One region of the Yokenella regensburgei genome, then DNA from elsewhere that is predicted to be linked to it. Evidence: predicted binding sites of a transcription regulator. Region 1 holds the regulator's gene; the other holds the start of a gene.
The links. The regulator Fur, encoded in region 1, represses iron uptake genes when iron is present. The targets are predictions, from matches to a motif close to ATAATAATGAGAACNACTATCAA.
Positions count from the first base shown of each region.

Region 2: a site for Fur is predicted at 2,324-2,346, ahead of exbB (tol-pal system-associated acyl-CoA thioesterase). Genes of this name have one in related genera too.

Region 1 covers NZ_RBIZ01000003.1:2,156,949-2,164,924, forward strand. The annotation lists gene potE (putrescine-ornithine antiporter) at 1-163, shown strand, start outside; gene C7387_RS10550 (pyridoxamine 5'-phosphate oxidase family protein) at 226-711, shown strand; gene pgm (phosphoglucomutase (alpha-D-glucose-1,6-bisphosphate-dependent)) at 744-2,384, opposite strand; gene seqA (replication initiation negative regulator SeqA) at 2,410-2,949, opposite strand; gene ybfF (esterase) at 3,133-3,900, shown strand; gene ybfE (LexA regulated protein) at 4,034-4,324, shown strand; gene fldA (flavodoxin FldA) at 4,474-5,004, shown strand; gene fur (ferric iron uptake transcriptional regulator) at 5,246-5,692, shown strand; gene C7387_RS10585 (ChiQ/YbfN family lipoprotein) at 5,799-6,125, opposite strand; gene chiP (chitoporin ChiP) at 6,172-7,584, opposite strand.
Region 2 covers NZ_RBIZ01000004.1:459,790-467,765, forward strand. The annotation lists gene C7387_RS13615 (ESA_00282 family adhesion-associated protein) at 1-127, opposite strand, end outside; gene C7387_RS13620 (hypothetical protein) at 221-625, shown strand; gene C7387_RS13625 (hypothetical protein) at 631-1,050, shown strand; gene exbD (TonB system transport protein ExbD) at 1,095-1,520, opposite strand; gene exbB (tol-pal system-associated acyl-CoA thioesterase) at 1,527-2,261, opposite strand; gene metC (cystathionine beta-lyase) at 2,511-3,698, shown strand; gene yghB (DedA family general envelope maintenance protein YghB) at 3,843-4,502, shown strand; gene C7387_RS13650 (AraC family transcriptional regulator) at 4,532-5,431, opposite strand; gene yqhD (alcohol dehydrogenase) at 5,627-6,790, shown strand; gene dkgA (2,5-didehydrogluconate reductase DkgA) at 6,894-7,721, shown strand; gene C7387_RS13665 (YgiQ family radical SAM protein) at 7,776-7,976, opposite strand, start outside.

The DNA.
Region 1 (7,976 bases):
TTCGGCCAACGTTATCGCCTTTATCGGTGCCATCTACAGTTTCTATGCCCTTTACTCTTCCGGTGAGGAAGCGATGCTCTACGGCGCTATCGTGACCTTCATGGGCTGGACGCTGTATGGCCTGGTATCACCGCGTTTTGAATTAAAAGATAAACACAGTTGAGCCCCTTTCCCGGCGGTCTATCACTTCTCCTGCCGCCGGGACTTTTCTTTAAGGCCTGAACCATGAGCCATTCAGAACAGGAAGTGCACGACAAGAAGGCCATTGCGGCCATTATTGCCCGACATCAGGTTTGCCGTATCGCCCTCAACGATTCACCCAGTCCCTACGTCGTACCGGTAAATTACGGCTACGAATACCTGGAAGATCGCTGGGTGCTTTATTTTCACGGGGCGCGCACGGGCAAGAAAATGCGCCTGCTGCGGAAAAATGCGGCACTGAGCGTTGAAATTGACGGCGATCACCAGCTACTCCGGGCGGAGCAGGCCTGTGATTACAGCTACGCCTACAGCAGTATTATCGCCAGCGGGAAAGCGGTGATCCTTCCTACACGTGAAGAGATGCAGCACGGGCTGGACGTGATTATGCGCCAGGCTGTACCCGGAAAATCATTTACCTATGATGAGAAGATGATGAAAGCGGTCTGCGTGGTACGGGTCGAGTGCGATATGCTCACCTGCCGACAGCGGCCGGGGCGATTTTCAGCGTAAAACAAAACAGGCTCCTTTCGGAGCCTGTTTTTTTATGCGTTCTTCAGCACTTCGCTGACAATTTCCACCGCTTCTTTTTCGATTTTCTTCCGGTGTTCTTCACCGAGGAAACTCTCACAGTAGATTTTGTAGGCATCTTCCGTACCTGACGGGCGTGCCGCAAACCAGCCGTTGTCGGTCATCACCTTCAGACCGCCGATAGAAGCGCCGTTACCCGGAGCCGCCGTCAGACGTGCGGTGATAGGGTCACCCGCCAACGTGCTGGCGCTAACCATCTCCGGAGAAAGCTTCGACAGTGCGGCTTTTTGGGCCGAGGTCGCAGCAGCCTGCAGGCGGTTGTAGCTCGGCGCACCAAAACGCTGCGCCAGTTCGTCATAATGTTGCTGCGGGTTTTTGCCCGTTACGGCAGTGATTTCAGCCGCCAGCAGACACATGATGATGCCGTCTTTATCGGTTGACCATGGCGTGCCGTCGAAACGCAGGAACGAGGCCCCGGCGCTCTCTTCGCCACCAAAACCAAAGCTGCCGTCAAACAGCCCGTCGACAAACCATTTAAAGCCAACCGGCACTTCCACCAGCTTACGGCCCAGCGCGTTGACCACACGGTCAATCATCGCCGAAGAAACCAGCGTTTTACCTACGGCAACGTCTTTGCCCCACTGCGGACGATGCTGGAACAGGTAATTGATAGCCACCGCCAGATAATGGTTCGGGTTCATCAGTCCAGCCGGAGTAACAATGCCGTGACGGTCGTAATCCGGATCGTTAGCAAACGCCAGATCGAATTTGTCACGCAGCGCCAGCAGTCCCGCCATCGCACACTCAGAGGAGCAGTCCATGCGGATTGCGCCGTCTTTGTCGAGGTGCATAAAGCGGAATGTCTGATCAACCTGATCGTTAACGATAGTCAGGTTCAGCTTGTAGTGCTCTGCAATACGTTTCCAGTATTCAATACCGGAACCGCCCAGCGGATCGACACCCAGGGTCAAACCTGCTTTCTGGATAGCCGCCATGTCGACAATGTCGGCCAACCCTTCAACGAACGGTTGTACCAGATCCTGTGCTTTCACATGACCGCTTTTCCACGCCGCATCCAGCTTGATGCGTTTCACGCCTTTCAGGCCATCAGCCAGCAGCGCGTTGGCACGATCTTCCACCACTTTGGTGACGTTGGTATCAGCCGGGCCACCGTTAGGCGGATTGTACTTGATGCCACCGTCTTCCGGCGGGTTGTGCGACGGAGTAATGACGATACCATCCGCCAGTGCCCCGCCTTTTTTGTTATGGACCAGGATTGAGTGAGAAATAGCCGGCGTCGGAGTGAAACCGTTATTTTCCTGCACAATGACGTCTACGCCGTTAGCAGCCAACACTTCCAGTACGGAAATGAACGCCGGTTCAGACAGCGCGTGGGTGTCTTTCCCCACGAAGCATGGGCCGGTGATACCGTTTTTTGCGCGGTTTTCGGCAATAGCCTGGGCGATAGCCAGAATATGCTGTTCGTTAAAGCTATGGCGGCCTGCGCTACCACGGTGGCCAGAAGTACCAAACTTCACCGCATGTTCCGCATTGCCCACGTCCGGCTGCAGCACGTAGTACTGCGAGGTAAGCTGGGCGACGTTAATCAAATCACTCTGTTGTGCAGGCTGGCCTGCACGGCTATGAATTGCCATTGCCTGGTCCTTCTTAATGCAAGAGTTAGATGGTACCGCAAACCTTTTCAATCAGTTCCGCCGGGAACTGCATGGTCTGCATGATGTGCTCAACCATGCTGCATTTACGCCCGGTATTGGTGTTAGTAATAACCCAGTATGGCGTATTTGGCACCTGACGTGGTTTGGTCTGATTGCCGTTTTTCAGCAGCGTCTGCTCGTCTGCCGCGAAGTAAACGCGGGTGCGGCCGTGCAGGGATTCAGTGGCTTCAGCAAAAGATTTGGCATCCAGCGACCACAGGGTGGACAACACCAGCATAAAGCGGTTAACCGCTTTCTTCTGCTCGGCGTACTCATCGGAAAGCAGCAGTTCGCGCATGGCGCGGACCTTATCTTTCGCCGTCGCCAGTTTTACCTCAGCAGCAGGCGCTGGTGCCACTGCGGCTTTAACAACCGGTGCTGCAGGCTGTGCTACGGCGGAAAATTTCAGCATGCGCCGTAAAATGTCGGACGCACTCTCGCCAATGTGCTGGGTGTGGCTGGCAATGTAGCGATAGAGATCGTCATCAACTTCAATTGTTTTCATCTTCATCCAGTGCGATATCTTTTCTGAATATAAGTTGCCGGGATTATAGGGTTAAAACCCAGCAGCGGATAGCGTCAAACCAGGATGGCGGCAAAATCAAGAACAATCCCCAATCTTGCAGCCGGGCGGCAGAATGGTCACCATGATACCCTAACCCGACAGAGCGAAAAAAAGAACTTTACTATGATTTTGAATACCCGAGCGCAAACTGCACAAAACCTGCACAATAATTCTCCCATTCTGCTGGTCCATGGTTTATTCGGCAGCCTGGATAACCTTGGCATTCTCGCGCGTGACCTTATCAGCACGCACGATGTCCTTCAGGTGGACATGCGTAACCACGGACTCTCCCCTCGTTCAGCGGAGATGAACTACCCGGCGATGGCGCAGGACCTGCTGGATACCCTCGATCACCATCAGGTAGAAAAAGCGATTGTGATTGGCCATTCAATGGGTGGCAAAGCGGTAATGGCTCTCACCGCACTCGCCCCGGAGCGGGTAGAAAAGCTGGTGGCTATCGATATTGCCCCAGTGGATTATCACGTTCGTCGCCACGACGAAATTTTTGCCGCGATTAACGCCGTCACCGAGGCGGGTGCCAGCAGCCGTCAACAAGCTGCCGCCGTGATGCGCGAGCATTTAAATGAAGAAGGCGTCATTCAATTTCTGCTGAAGTCATTCGTCGATGGCGAATGGCGCTTCAACGTTCCTGTACTGTGGGATCAGTATCCGCATATTGTTGGCTGGGAAACGGTGCCTGCCTGGGATAAGCCTGCCCTGTTTATTCCTGGCGGCAATTCTCCGTATGTCACTGAAGCATATCGAAGTGAACTACTGGCGCAGTTCCCACAGGCGCGTGCTCACGTTATCGCCGGTGCCGGTCATTGGGTACATGCAGAAAAGCCCGATGCCGTGCTGCGAGCTATTCGCCGCTACCTCGATGAGGCCTGACTGACTAAAAACTCAGCGACCGCGCGCCAGAATGCCCGCGGTCGTTGGCGTGGGGGTTTCGCTGATGTATGATGGCGCGCTATCCATCCGGGCAATGGCCTGGTTGTTTGTTTCCCCGAAGTCACTCTGAATCATGGCAAAAGAACAAACGGACCGTACGACATTAGATTTGTTCGCAAACGAGCGTCGCCCGGGAAGACCGAAAACCAATCCGCTTTCGCGTGATGAACAATTACGCATCAACAAGCGCAATCAGCTCAAACGCGATAAAGTTCGCGGCCTGAAGCGTGTTGAGCTAAAACTCAACGCCGACGCCGTTGACGCGTTAAATGAACTGGCAGAAGTGCGCAATATGAGCCGCAGTGAATTGATTGAAGAGATTCTGCTGAGCCAGCTTGCCGCGCTGCGTCAGGAGATTGTCTGAAGTCTCACAAAAAACACACTTTCATGTAGCAGAGAGTGCAGTCCAGCGTTATTGCTGTTTCCGTGCACTTCCCCTCTCTGCTATGATTGCCTTATCTGTGGGCAATATGCCACCACCATATCATTAAGTTTCAAGAGGTTATTTTACTCATGGCAATCGTAGGCATCTTTTTCGGCAGCGACACTGGTAACACCGAAAATATCGCAAAGATGATTCAAAAACAGCTCGGCAAAGACGTCGCTGAAGTGCATGACATTGCCAAGAGCAGCAAAGAAGATCTGCAAGGTTTCGATATCCTGCTGCTCGGCATTCCAACCTGGTACTACGGTGAAGCACAGTGTGACTGGGATGATTTCTTCCCGACGCTGGAAGAAGTCGACTTCAACGGTAAGCTGGTGGCGCTGTTTGGCTGTGGCGACCAGGAAGATTACGCAGAATACTTCTGTGATGCGCTGGGAACTATCCGCGACATCATTGAACCGCGCGGCGCGGCGATCGTGGGTCACTGGCCAACGGCGGGCTACCACTTTGAAGCATCCAAAGGTCTGGCTGATGACGATCACTTCGTGGGTCTGGCTATCGATGAAGACCGTCAGCCTGAGCTGACCGCTGAGCGTGTTGAGAAGTGGGTAAACCAGGTTGCCGCTGAGCTGAATCTCGAAGCTATCAAGAACGCGTGATTTGAAAGCGGTGCAACAGATAAGTTGCGCCGCATTAATAGATAAAAGCAATCAAATTAATCGCTACATTTTTTTAACTTTTCAGCGCTTATCTGTACAATATCCTCTGATTTGACGAGGTACATTGGCAGCTTTGCCGATAGTCATTCGTTTTTGAAAGTATACGATGTCAGGTACTTGCAGTTAGTGTTTAACCATGACAATTCTATACCCGAATATTTAGCTACAGGACAGATTCCGCATGACTGACAATAATACCGCATTAAAGAAGGCTGGCCTGAAAGTCACGCTTCCACGGTTAAAGATTCTGGAGGTCCTGCAGGGCCCGGACAACCACCATGTCAGTGCGGAAGACTTATATAAACGTCTGATTGACATGGGCGAAGAGATTGGACTGGCAACAGTCTATCGCGTTCTGAATCAGTTTGACGACGCCGGCATTGTTACCCGCCATAATTTCGAAGGCGGTAAATCCGTATTCGAGCTGACCCAGCAGCACCATCACGATCACCTGATCTGCCTGGACTGCGGGAAAGTCATTGAATTCAGTGATGATTCGATTGAAGCGCGTCAACGTGAAATCGCCGCTAAACACGGTATTCGCCTCACCAATCACAGCCTGTACCTGTACGGTCACTGTGCGGAAGGTGATTGCCGCGAAGATGATCATGCCCACGACGGGAAATAATCTTCAGCACTCCTGAAGCCAGCGACGCCGCTGGCTTTTTTATTTCAGCGACTGAAAAGCAAAAGACCCGCGATGCGGGTCTTTTTTTGTTGCAACTACGGCTGAATCAGTTGTTGTTACTGCGAATTTCCTGCCAGATGCGATCGCATTTCGCTTTAACCGCCTGGTCGTTACCGGTACGGGTCGCCAGGATGCACTGCTGATAGTCCAGCGTGCGCACGGTTTCCTGATTAGCAAACTGCTCATGCGCCTTATCTTTTTTCAGCACATCCAGCACGCTTTGACAGGCAGAAATTTTGTCCGGATTACCTTCCGCCGTATTGATACAGGCGCTATAAGCTTCTTTCAGCTTGCTGTCTTCTTTAGGTGCAGGCGGTTGCGCACAGGCAACCAGACCCGAGGCCATCACAGCAATAAGAATGAGTTTTTTCATCATGTCGTCCTTATGTCAGGAGCGAGTCTCCCCGCCCCTGCCTGCATCAGAAAATGGTGAACGGAGCGATGACCATAAACTTCACGTCGCGCTCATCCTGGAAGATGTTGCCGTAACCGCCGCCCCAGCTTGGGATATCGGAGTGGTTGTCGTACTGAGTGAAGTGCAGTTTAAACAGCGTCCCTTTCGCACGACCTTCCTGTACGGTGTACATCGCATCAAGGCTGTAAGCCGACTCTTTAATTTTGTTAGACGCGTAATCTTCACGCTGACCGGCGCTGTTGATAAACCAGTCCGCTGGCTTGGCATCCCACGCATAGACGTAAGACGCACCTACCGCCCAGCCCGGCATATCCCAGTTCTTCAGGTCATACATGGCGCCGAAGAACACCGCTTTTTCACCGTTGGCGTTGAAGTCTGAGCGGTTATCCCACCAGATATCCAGACGACCGTTAGAGGAAGCGTAAGTTGGAGTCATGCGCTGCAGGAAGTAGCCCTGCTGGCCTTCCGCCTTCACCCAGGTTCCTTCCAGACGCAGGTCAACGACGTCAGCGACTTTGTAGCCGAAGGTCAACGCCTGCAGCCAGGCAGTACCGTCATAGATGTCGTTGATAGTGTTGTTAGCGACTTTATCGCGCGCGCCGTAGAACTGGTAGCTGGTAGAAAGCGGGGTACCGGCAACATCAAATTTGTAGCTGGCTTTAGCAAAGTACTGATCGACAAAACCTTGTGCCTGACCGAAAGCGGCTTCCAGCACCAGGTTGTTTTTAAAGTCGTACTTAGCACCGATGGAGTGCAGGTAGTCGACTTTGGTTTTCTTATCGTTCTGGTAGAAATTGTCGGTCTCAAGGTGCCATGGCGCCTTGTACTCGTTGGTCCACATGTAGGAGAAGCTCAGCGCACCATTGTCGCCGTAATCAAAATTAGCGCCCGCCTCTGCCCCCTGATAGGTACCCGGCATGAAGCTCCAGTGTGGAGCTAACAGGGTTTGTCCGGTCGGCTGGATATAACCAGCACGTGCCCAGGTCGGGCCATATTTGAATTTGGCCGCCGCTTTATACAGGCTGATACCGCTCTTATCGCCAGAATAATCTTCGTCGTAAGCTTTGTTGCTGGAGGAGAAAGCGATTTCGTTCGGGTGTCCACTTTCTGCTGATTCCGCCATTTCAATCGCGGTAAACGCCGCGATATCAATACCGAACATATCTGCCGCATAACCGGACTGGAAGTCCAGGTTGGCGTTCCAGGTAGAGTGAGAAAGGTTGGTTTTATATTTGTCGCCGTCGGTTACATCTTTACGGTCACGCTCACGCTGCCAGTAATAGATGCCGCCGGTTAACGTTGAATCATCGATGAAGCCTGCGGCGTGGGCCTGCGGAACTGCAACCCAGCCGGTGAGTGCGGTGACGCCTGCAATAGCCAGCGCCAGCGTACTACGTTTGCCACTGAACGTACGCATGTGTATATCCTCTTTGACTTTTAAATACGCCGTGGCAAAGGCCGACAGCGAGAAAAATATAAAAATTTTAAAAAGAGTAACGAAGAATGAACTTTTCCGCGTCACTGTGAACAGACTATTTTTCGCGACGCGAATTATCAATCCTTTTTCCGCACGAAAACACAAGATTATGACAAGGCGCACATATTTGATTGCGTTTTGTTACAAAGCCAAAAATTGAGTTGTTTTTGCCAAACCGCGGCTGACGCCGCCTCAGACGAAGCGGTAATAGAGGTGAATCGATTTTGTTACAGCGAGGAGAAATACGAAGATGATATTAATTTGCATCGCGAAAATGTAAAAAGCGCCGTACTTGACGGCGCTTTTGTTTGCTGACGACCTGTGGCTACGGC
Region 2 (7,976 bases), on a different contig from region 1:
GCGGATTTAGTGGTTCTTCGGGAAAACCCTCCACCATTGTTTGTTTTTTATTGCTGCCCGACATCAATAAAAGAATGATGCCCGTGACCAATAAAATTGCTATCACGAAATAAATAACGTTGTTCATGGTTCACTCCATTTTTTTTGATTTTAAAATTGCCTCATGATATTGTCAACGCGCCTCCTTCCTGCACGAATTAAATCCGTAAGGACTATCTCAATGATACCTGAGACGCTGACTCCGGAACGGTTCCATCTTGCTGCAACGGCAAAGGAATCCGGAGAAGCAGATAAAAATGCTAACCAAACTCAAAATAAAAGAACGCTTGCCGGCTATGAGAACGATATTCTGGCAACGGTGGCTCACAACGGGCAGTCGCGCAATATGCTGCTGGAAGAACGCGATCGCCATATAAAAGAACGACTGTTCCGCGTCATTAAAATTGAAGCCTTTGCCCGGGCCATGAATGATTTACAGGCGCAGGGTGTACTCGACGCTCAGGAATTAAGTCAAATTATTAGCGAAAAAACAGAGTTTATTAATGAGGCAGGTAATAAAATTTGGCTTAATTTAATTACCCGTGAAAAAACAACGCCTATCTTTTATCACATCGCAGATGAGTAATAAACATGAAGGATGTTGAAGATAATAACGTCTATTTGACTTTAGACGACATAAATCGCGATGAGATCCTGTTGCAGAAGAACCTGACGGCGTTGATTAATGAAAAGAACGCAGCCATTGAACGCACCGCCCAGGCGCTGGTGTCTATTCCGGCGGCACTGGTGCAGATGAAATGGCAGCACCGCCGTGAAATCTACGGCTGGCAGGTGAAAGAAGAGATCTATGGCGCGACGATCAACGAAATCATCAGCCGCAAACCAGAGCTGAAAGATAAAATCTGGGCGCAAATCGAAGCCAGCTACCAGAAGATAGTGGCACGAGAGGCCGCGACCCTGCGTCTGTCACGCAAGCTCGCCGATGGCGAACTGCGAACCGCTAACGTCAACATCGTGGCGCTTACTGAAAAGCCGAGCTCAGGTAAATAAAAAAGGCTGGCACCCGGCCAGCCTTTCATGATGTGAATGAGAGCTTACTTCGCCTTCACGGTCTCTTCACCGACCAGACCAATCTTCAGATAGCCCGCCTGGTGAAGCGTATCCATCACCTTCATCATCGTTTCATAGTCGACGGTTTTATCCGCACGGAAGAAGATAGTGGTGTCTTTCTTACCTTCCGTCACCACGTTCAGCGCGTTAATCATGTCAGCATCCGTGACCTGCTCGTTGCCGAGGAACATCGATTTATCGGCCTTCACCGACAGATAAACCGGTTTTTCCGGACGTGGCTGCGGCTGGCTGGATGACGCCGGCAGATTCACTTTCACGTCTACGGTGGCAAGCGGAGCGGCCACCATGAAGATAATCAGCAGCACCAGCATGACGTCGATAAACGGCGTCACGTTGATTTCATGCATTTCACCGTTATCGTCCAGATTTTCATTAAGACGCATGGCCATAACGCGTTAACCTACCCGTAATTTCTGAGCCGTGCGAACCGGACGAGCAGCACCGCTGGCGTTCAAATCCAGGTCACGGCTTTGCAGCAGCAGGACCTGAGCCGCCACATCACCGAGCGTTGCTTTATAGCTGCCGATCATGCGGGCGAAGATGTTATAGATAACCACCGCCGGGATGGCGGCAAACAGGCCGATGGCGGTTGCCAGCAGCGCTTCGGCGATACCCGGAGCCACCACCGCGAGGTTGGTGGTCTGCGTCTGGGCGATACCGATGAAGCTGTTCATGATGCCCCAGACGGTACCGAACAGACCGACAAACGGGGAAATCGCACCGATGGTGGCGAGGTAGCCGTTGCCACGACCCATATGGCGACCGACGGCGGCGACGCGGCGCTCGAGGCGGAAACCGGTACGTTCTTTAATGCCTTCGTTATCTTCCGAACCTGCGGAGAGCTCCAGCTCGTTCTGGGCTTCGTTCAGCAACTGTGAACTCAGGCTCTGATTATGGAAGGAGGCTGCCATTTCACTCGCCTGATCGAGAGAACGGGCTTCGCTCAGCTGCTGCTGTTCGCGCTTGAGGCGGCGCTTGTGGGACAACAGTTCAATGCTTTTACTGAAGAAGATAGCCCAGGTGACGACCGAGGCCAGTAACAGACCGATCATGACGACCTTAACCACGATGTCGGCATGTTGATACATACCCCAAACGGAGAGATCCGCCTGCATCAAATTATTACCCACTCTTTATCTCCAGGATTTAAATCATCAAAACTTTGCGCTAATCATATCAAACTAACGTCGAATTGATAGTGGTTCTCATTAGTATTTACATACTGACGCAAATCCCACCGCAATTCTTTGCGCTTACGCAGTAAAAAGTGCCACGCGGGATTTTTGACAAAATTTTCTGCTTTATCCACCCGCAGCAGGTACAGTGACGAACAAACATGTTAGTTTAGACGTCCAGACGTATAAAAACAGGAATTCCTCATGGCTGACAAACACCTTGATACCGCACTGGTCAACGCCGGGCGCAGTAAAAAATACACCCATGGCGCGGTAAACAGTGTGATCCAGCGCGCTTCATCACTGGTGTTTGACACGGTAGCTGCTAAAAAACAGGCGACCCGCAACCGCGCGAAAGGTGAACTGTTTTACGGTCGTCGCGGTACGCTCACCCACTTTTCATTACAGGACGCGATGTGCGAGCTGGAAGGCGGGGCCGGTTGCGCCCTCTTCCCCTGCGGAGCAGCAGCGGTTGCCAATACGATTCTGGCATTTGTCGAACAGGGTGATGAGGTGTTGATGACCAACACAGCCTACGAGCCAAGCCAGGACTTCTGCAGCAAAATTCTGGCAAAACTCGGTGTCACCACCCGGTGGTTCGACCCGATGATTGGCGACGGTATTGCCGCGCTGATTCAACCCAACACCAAAGTGGTGTTTCTTGAATCTCCAGGCTCCATCACCATGGAAGTGCACGACGTTCCGGCTATCGTGCAGGCGGTTCGCCGCGTCGCTCCTGAAGCCATTATCATGATCGACAATACCTGGGCCGCGGGCGTGCTGTTCAAAGCACTGGAGTTCGACATCGATATCTCCATTCAGGCGGCGACCAAGTACCTGATTGGTCACTCCGATGGCATGATTGGCACCGCCGTTGCCAACGCCCGCTGTTGGGATCAACTGCGCGAAAATGCCTATCTGATGGGACAAATGGTGGACGCCGATACCGCCTACATGACCAGCCGCGGGCTGCGCACCCTGGGCGTCCGCCTTCGCCAGCATCATGAAAGCAGCGTCAAAATTGCCGAATGGCTCTCCACTCATCCCCAGGTGGAGCGGGTCAATCATCCCGCCCTTGCAGGCAGTAAAGGACATGAATTCTGGAAACGCGATTTCACCGGTAGCAGCGGCTTGTTCTCGTTCGTTCTCAAAAAGCAGCTGACTGACGAGGAGCTGTCCGCCTATCTCGACCACTTCGAACTTTTTAGCATGGCCTATTCCTGGGGCGGCTATGAGTCACTGATTCTGGCCAATCAGCCCGCGCATATCGCCGAGATCCGCCCCGATGGTGAGGTAGATTTCAGCGGCACCCTGATCCGACTTCACATCGGTTTAGAGAACGTTGACGATCTTTTGGCCGATTTAGCGGCAGGGTTTGCCCGCATCGTGTAAAGTTTCGCTAAGGTTCCGCCTGGTCTGGACAGATTTACAGACACTACTGTACGAAAATTCTGTCGGCGGTGCGCCCGGGATCAAGGTGTTCCGGGCATTTCAGGAGTACAATATTCCGAAAAGCGTAGTTCCTTAGGAAAACCCATGGTAGTCATTCAAGAGATTGTCGCCGCTCTCTGGCAGCACGACTTTGCTGCATTAGCGAATCCTCACGTCGTTGGTATTGTTTATCTGGTTATGTTTGCGACGCTGTTCCTTGAGAACGGTCTGCTTCCGGCTTCCTTTCTGCCGGGCGACAGCCTGCTGCTGCTGGCGGGGGCTCTGATTGCCAAAGGGGTGATGGGTTTTGTCCCGACGCTGATTATTCTGACGACCGCCGCCAGCCTCGGCTGCTGGCTGAGCTATATCCAGGGCCGCTGGCTCGGGAACACCAAAACCGTTAAAGGCTGGCTGGCGCAGCTGCCGACGAAATACCATCAACGCGCCACCTGCATGTTCGACCGCCACGGTCTGCTGGCCCTGCTGGTCGGTCGCTTTCTGGCATTTGTTCGCACCCTGCTGCCTACCATGGCCGGGATTTCAGGACTGTCGAATCGCCGCTTCCAGTTCTTTAACTGGCTGAGCGCCCTGCTGTGGGTCGGTGTGGTCACCAGCCTCGGCTACGCGCTCAGTATGATCCCCTTCGTCAAACGCCATGAAGATCAGGTGATGACCTTCCTGATGATCCTGCCGCTGTTCCTGCTGGTTGCCGGGCTGTTTGGCGCCATCGCGGTGGTGCTCAAGAAAAAGTACAGCAACGCCTGAGTTCAGCTCCCTCTCCCGTCGGGAGAGGGCTACAGCCCCTGCATCATCCGGATGCGGGCCGCATCTTCCCCCGGTGTAATGCCAAAGTAACGCTTAAACTCGCGGCTAAACTGCGAAGCACTTTCATAGCCCACGCGCATCGCCGCCGCGCTGGCTTTCATTCCGTCGTGCACCATCATCATTCTGGCCTTATGCAGGCGGTAGGTTTTCAGGTACTGCAACGGTGAAGTACTGGTCACTGACTTGAAGTTATGATGAAACGCCGAGACGCTCATGTTGGCCTCTGCCGCCAGCTGATCGACGCTCAGGTTTTCCGTGTACTGACTTTCAATGCGTTTTAACACCCGGCTAATCAGGCTGAAATGAGTCTGCCGGCTCACGAGCGCCAGCAGCGCACCGCCACACGGCCCGGTGAGCACGTGATAGAGAATTTCGCGGATTATCTGCTTACCGAGAATACGGGCATCCAGCGGGCGGTCCATCACGTCAAGCAAACGCTCGGCGGCGCAGAGAATATCCTCATTCAACACGGCGGAATTAATGCCGCTTGCCGCCACCGCAGGGCGAAAATGTTCATCCTCACCAATATCCATCAGCAGCTCCTGTAACTGCAGGATATCGACATTCAGGCGTAGCCCGGCCAGCGGGACTTCCGGCGTGGCAAAGGTTTCACATTCGAACGGCAGCGGTACGGTCAGCAGCAGATATTCGTTGGTGTCGTAGCGAAAAGAACGCTCGTTGATGTAACCGACTTTGTGGCCAGAAAAGAGAAACACGATGCCCGGTTGGTACATCACCGGCGTGCGGGTACCCGGCTGAGTGCCGTACAACAGGCGCACGTCAGGCAGCAGCTCGCTCAGGCGCTGTTGATTGTTTATCAGTGACTTAATCTGTTCTGTTAGCTGCAGACAGATGGCTTCACGATTCATGAAAGGGTTCTCCGCTCGCGGTTTTCGACAATCTTATTGTGCGCAGAATAGTGCTGTTTCTCCAGCCCGTTGTAGAAATGGGCAAGACAACGGCAGGAATGTGCATTGAGAGCTCCGGGCCAGAAGACCACAATGTGCCACATCAGGCAGGCCACCCGCCGCCATTTTTATTCACCCTCCATAAGGGCACGAGCAATGAACAATTTTAATCTCCACACCCCAACCCGTATTCTGTTTGGTAAAGGCGCCATCGCCTTACTGCGCGACCAGATCCCGGCTGATGCTCGCGTGATGGTCACCTACGGCGGCGGCAGCGTGAAAAAAACCGGCGTTCTTGATCAGGTATTGAATACCCTGAAAGGCCTGAACGTGGTCGAGTTTGGCGGTATCGAACCGAATCCATCGTACGAAACGCTGATGAACGCGGTGGCGCTTGCTCGTCGTGAAAACATCACCTTCCTGCTCGCCGTCGGCGGCGGCTCCGTGCTGGATGGCACCAAATTTATCGCTGCAGCCGCACACTATGCAGAAAACATCGACCCGTGGCATATCCTGGAGACCGGCGGTCGCGACATCAAAAGCGCCATTCCGATGGGCTCGGTACTGACCCTGCCTGCTACCGGTTCTGAATCCAATAAAGGTGCGGTTATCTCGCGTAAAACCACCGGCGATAAGCAGGCGTTTATGAATGACCACGTCCAGCCGGTGTTCGCCATTCTTGACCCGGTGTACACCTACACTCTGCCGCCGCGTCAGGTAGCCAACGGCGTGGTTGATGCATTTGTTCACACCGTTGAGCAGTATGTTACCTGGCCGGTTAACGGCAAAATTCAGGATCGTTTTGCCGAGGGTATTCTGCTGACCCTGGTGGAAGAAGGCCCGAAAGCGCTGGCCGAACCGGAGAACTACGACGTGCGTGCTAACGTGATGTGGGCTGCTACTCAGGCGCTGAACGGCCTGATCGGCGCGGGTGTTCCTCAGGACTGGGCAACGCACATGCTGGGCCATGAACTGACCGCCATGCATGGCCTGGATCATGCCCAGACCCTGGCTATCGTCCTGCCGGCGCTGTGGAATGAAAAACGCGATACCAAACGCGCCAAACTGCTGCAGTACGGCGAACGTGTCTGGAACATTACTGAAGGCTCCGACGATGCGCGTATCGACGCCGCCATCGCCGCGACTCGCCACTTCTTCGAACAGATGGGTGTACCGACTCGCCTTTCAGACTATGGCCTCGATGGCAGCAGCATCCCGGCTCTGGTGGCGAAACTGGAAGCTCACGGAATGACTCAACTCGGTGAAAAACAAGACATTACCCTCGATGTCAGCCGCCGCATCTATGAGGCAGCTCGTTAAGGATTTGCGGTTTTCCCCTTTCGTTTTGGCATATTTCGACCAGGCTTAATACTGGAGTCTCGTCGGGTTTCGACCCGGCGAGCTTAAAAATATGGAGGAACGCATGACACATCCAACCTTAATCAAGCTGCATGACGGCAACGTAATGCCGCAACTGGGTCTCGGCGTGTGGAAGGCAGGTAACGAGGAGGTCGTGACTGCGATCCACAAAGCGCTGGAGGTGGGTTACCGCTCAATTGATACTGCAGCGGCGTACAAGAACGAAAGCGGCGTCGGTAAAGCATTAAAGAGCGCCGGGATCCCTCGTGATGAACTGTTCATCACCACCAAGCTCTGGAATGACGATCAGAAGCGTCCTCGCGAAGCCCTGGAAGAGAGCCTCGAAAAGCTCCAGCTCGACTATATCGATTTATACCTGATGCACTGGCCTGTTCCCGCGATTGACCACTATGTCGATGCCTGGAAGGGAATGATTGAGCTGCAAAAAGCCGGGCTGATTAAAAGCATTGGGGTGTGTAACTTCCAGATCCCTCATCTGCAGCGTCTGATCGATGAAACAGGTGTTGCCCCGGTGATTAATCAGGTTGAGCTGCACCCGCTGATGCAACAGCGCCCCCTCCATGCCTGGAACGCCACGCACAAAATTCAGACCGAATCCTGGAGCCCGCTGGCACAGGGTGGCGCAGGGGTGTTCGATCAGAAAATCATTCGTGAACTGGCGGATAAGCACGGCAAGACCCCGGCTCAGGTGGTGCTTCGCTGGCATCTCGACAGTGGATTAGTGGTGATCCCGAAATCGGTAACCCCCGCAAGAATTGCCGAGAACTTTGATGTCTGGGATTTCCGTCTGGATAAAGACGACGTCAGTGAGATAGCGAAACTGGATCAGGGCAAACGCTTAGGCCCCGATCCGGATCAGTTTAGCGGGTAGTTCACCCCTCACCCTGGCCCTCCCACAGAGAGAGGGCCGGATGAGGGCACAGCGTTAGCCAGTCTTACGCTTCACGCTTTTTTTCGCAGTAGCCCCACCGTTCGAACGCTGGTGCACAATTGGCGTGTGCTTGGTCAGTGCCGGACGGGTATGGCGGTTCTGGCGGCGTGCTTCGCGCATCTCTTCGATGGTTGGAGCCGGAACCAGACAGTCGCGGCGTGAGCCAATCAGATGCTTTTTACCCATCGCTTCCAG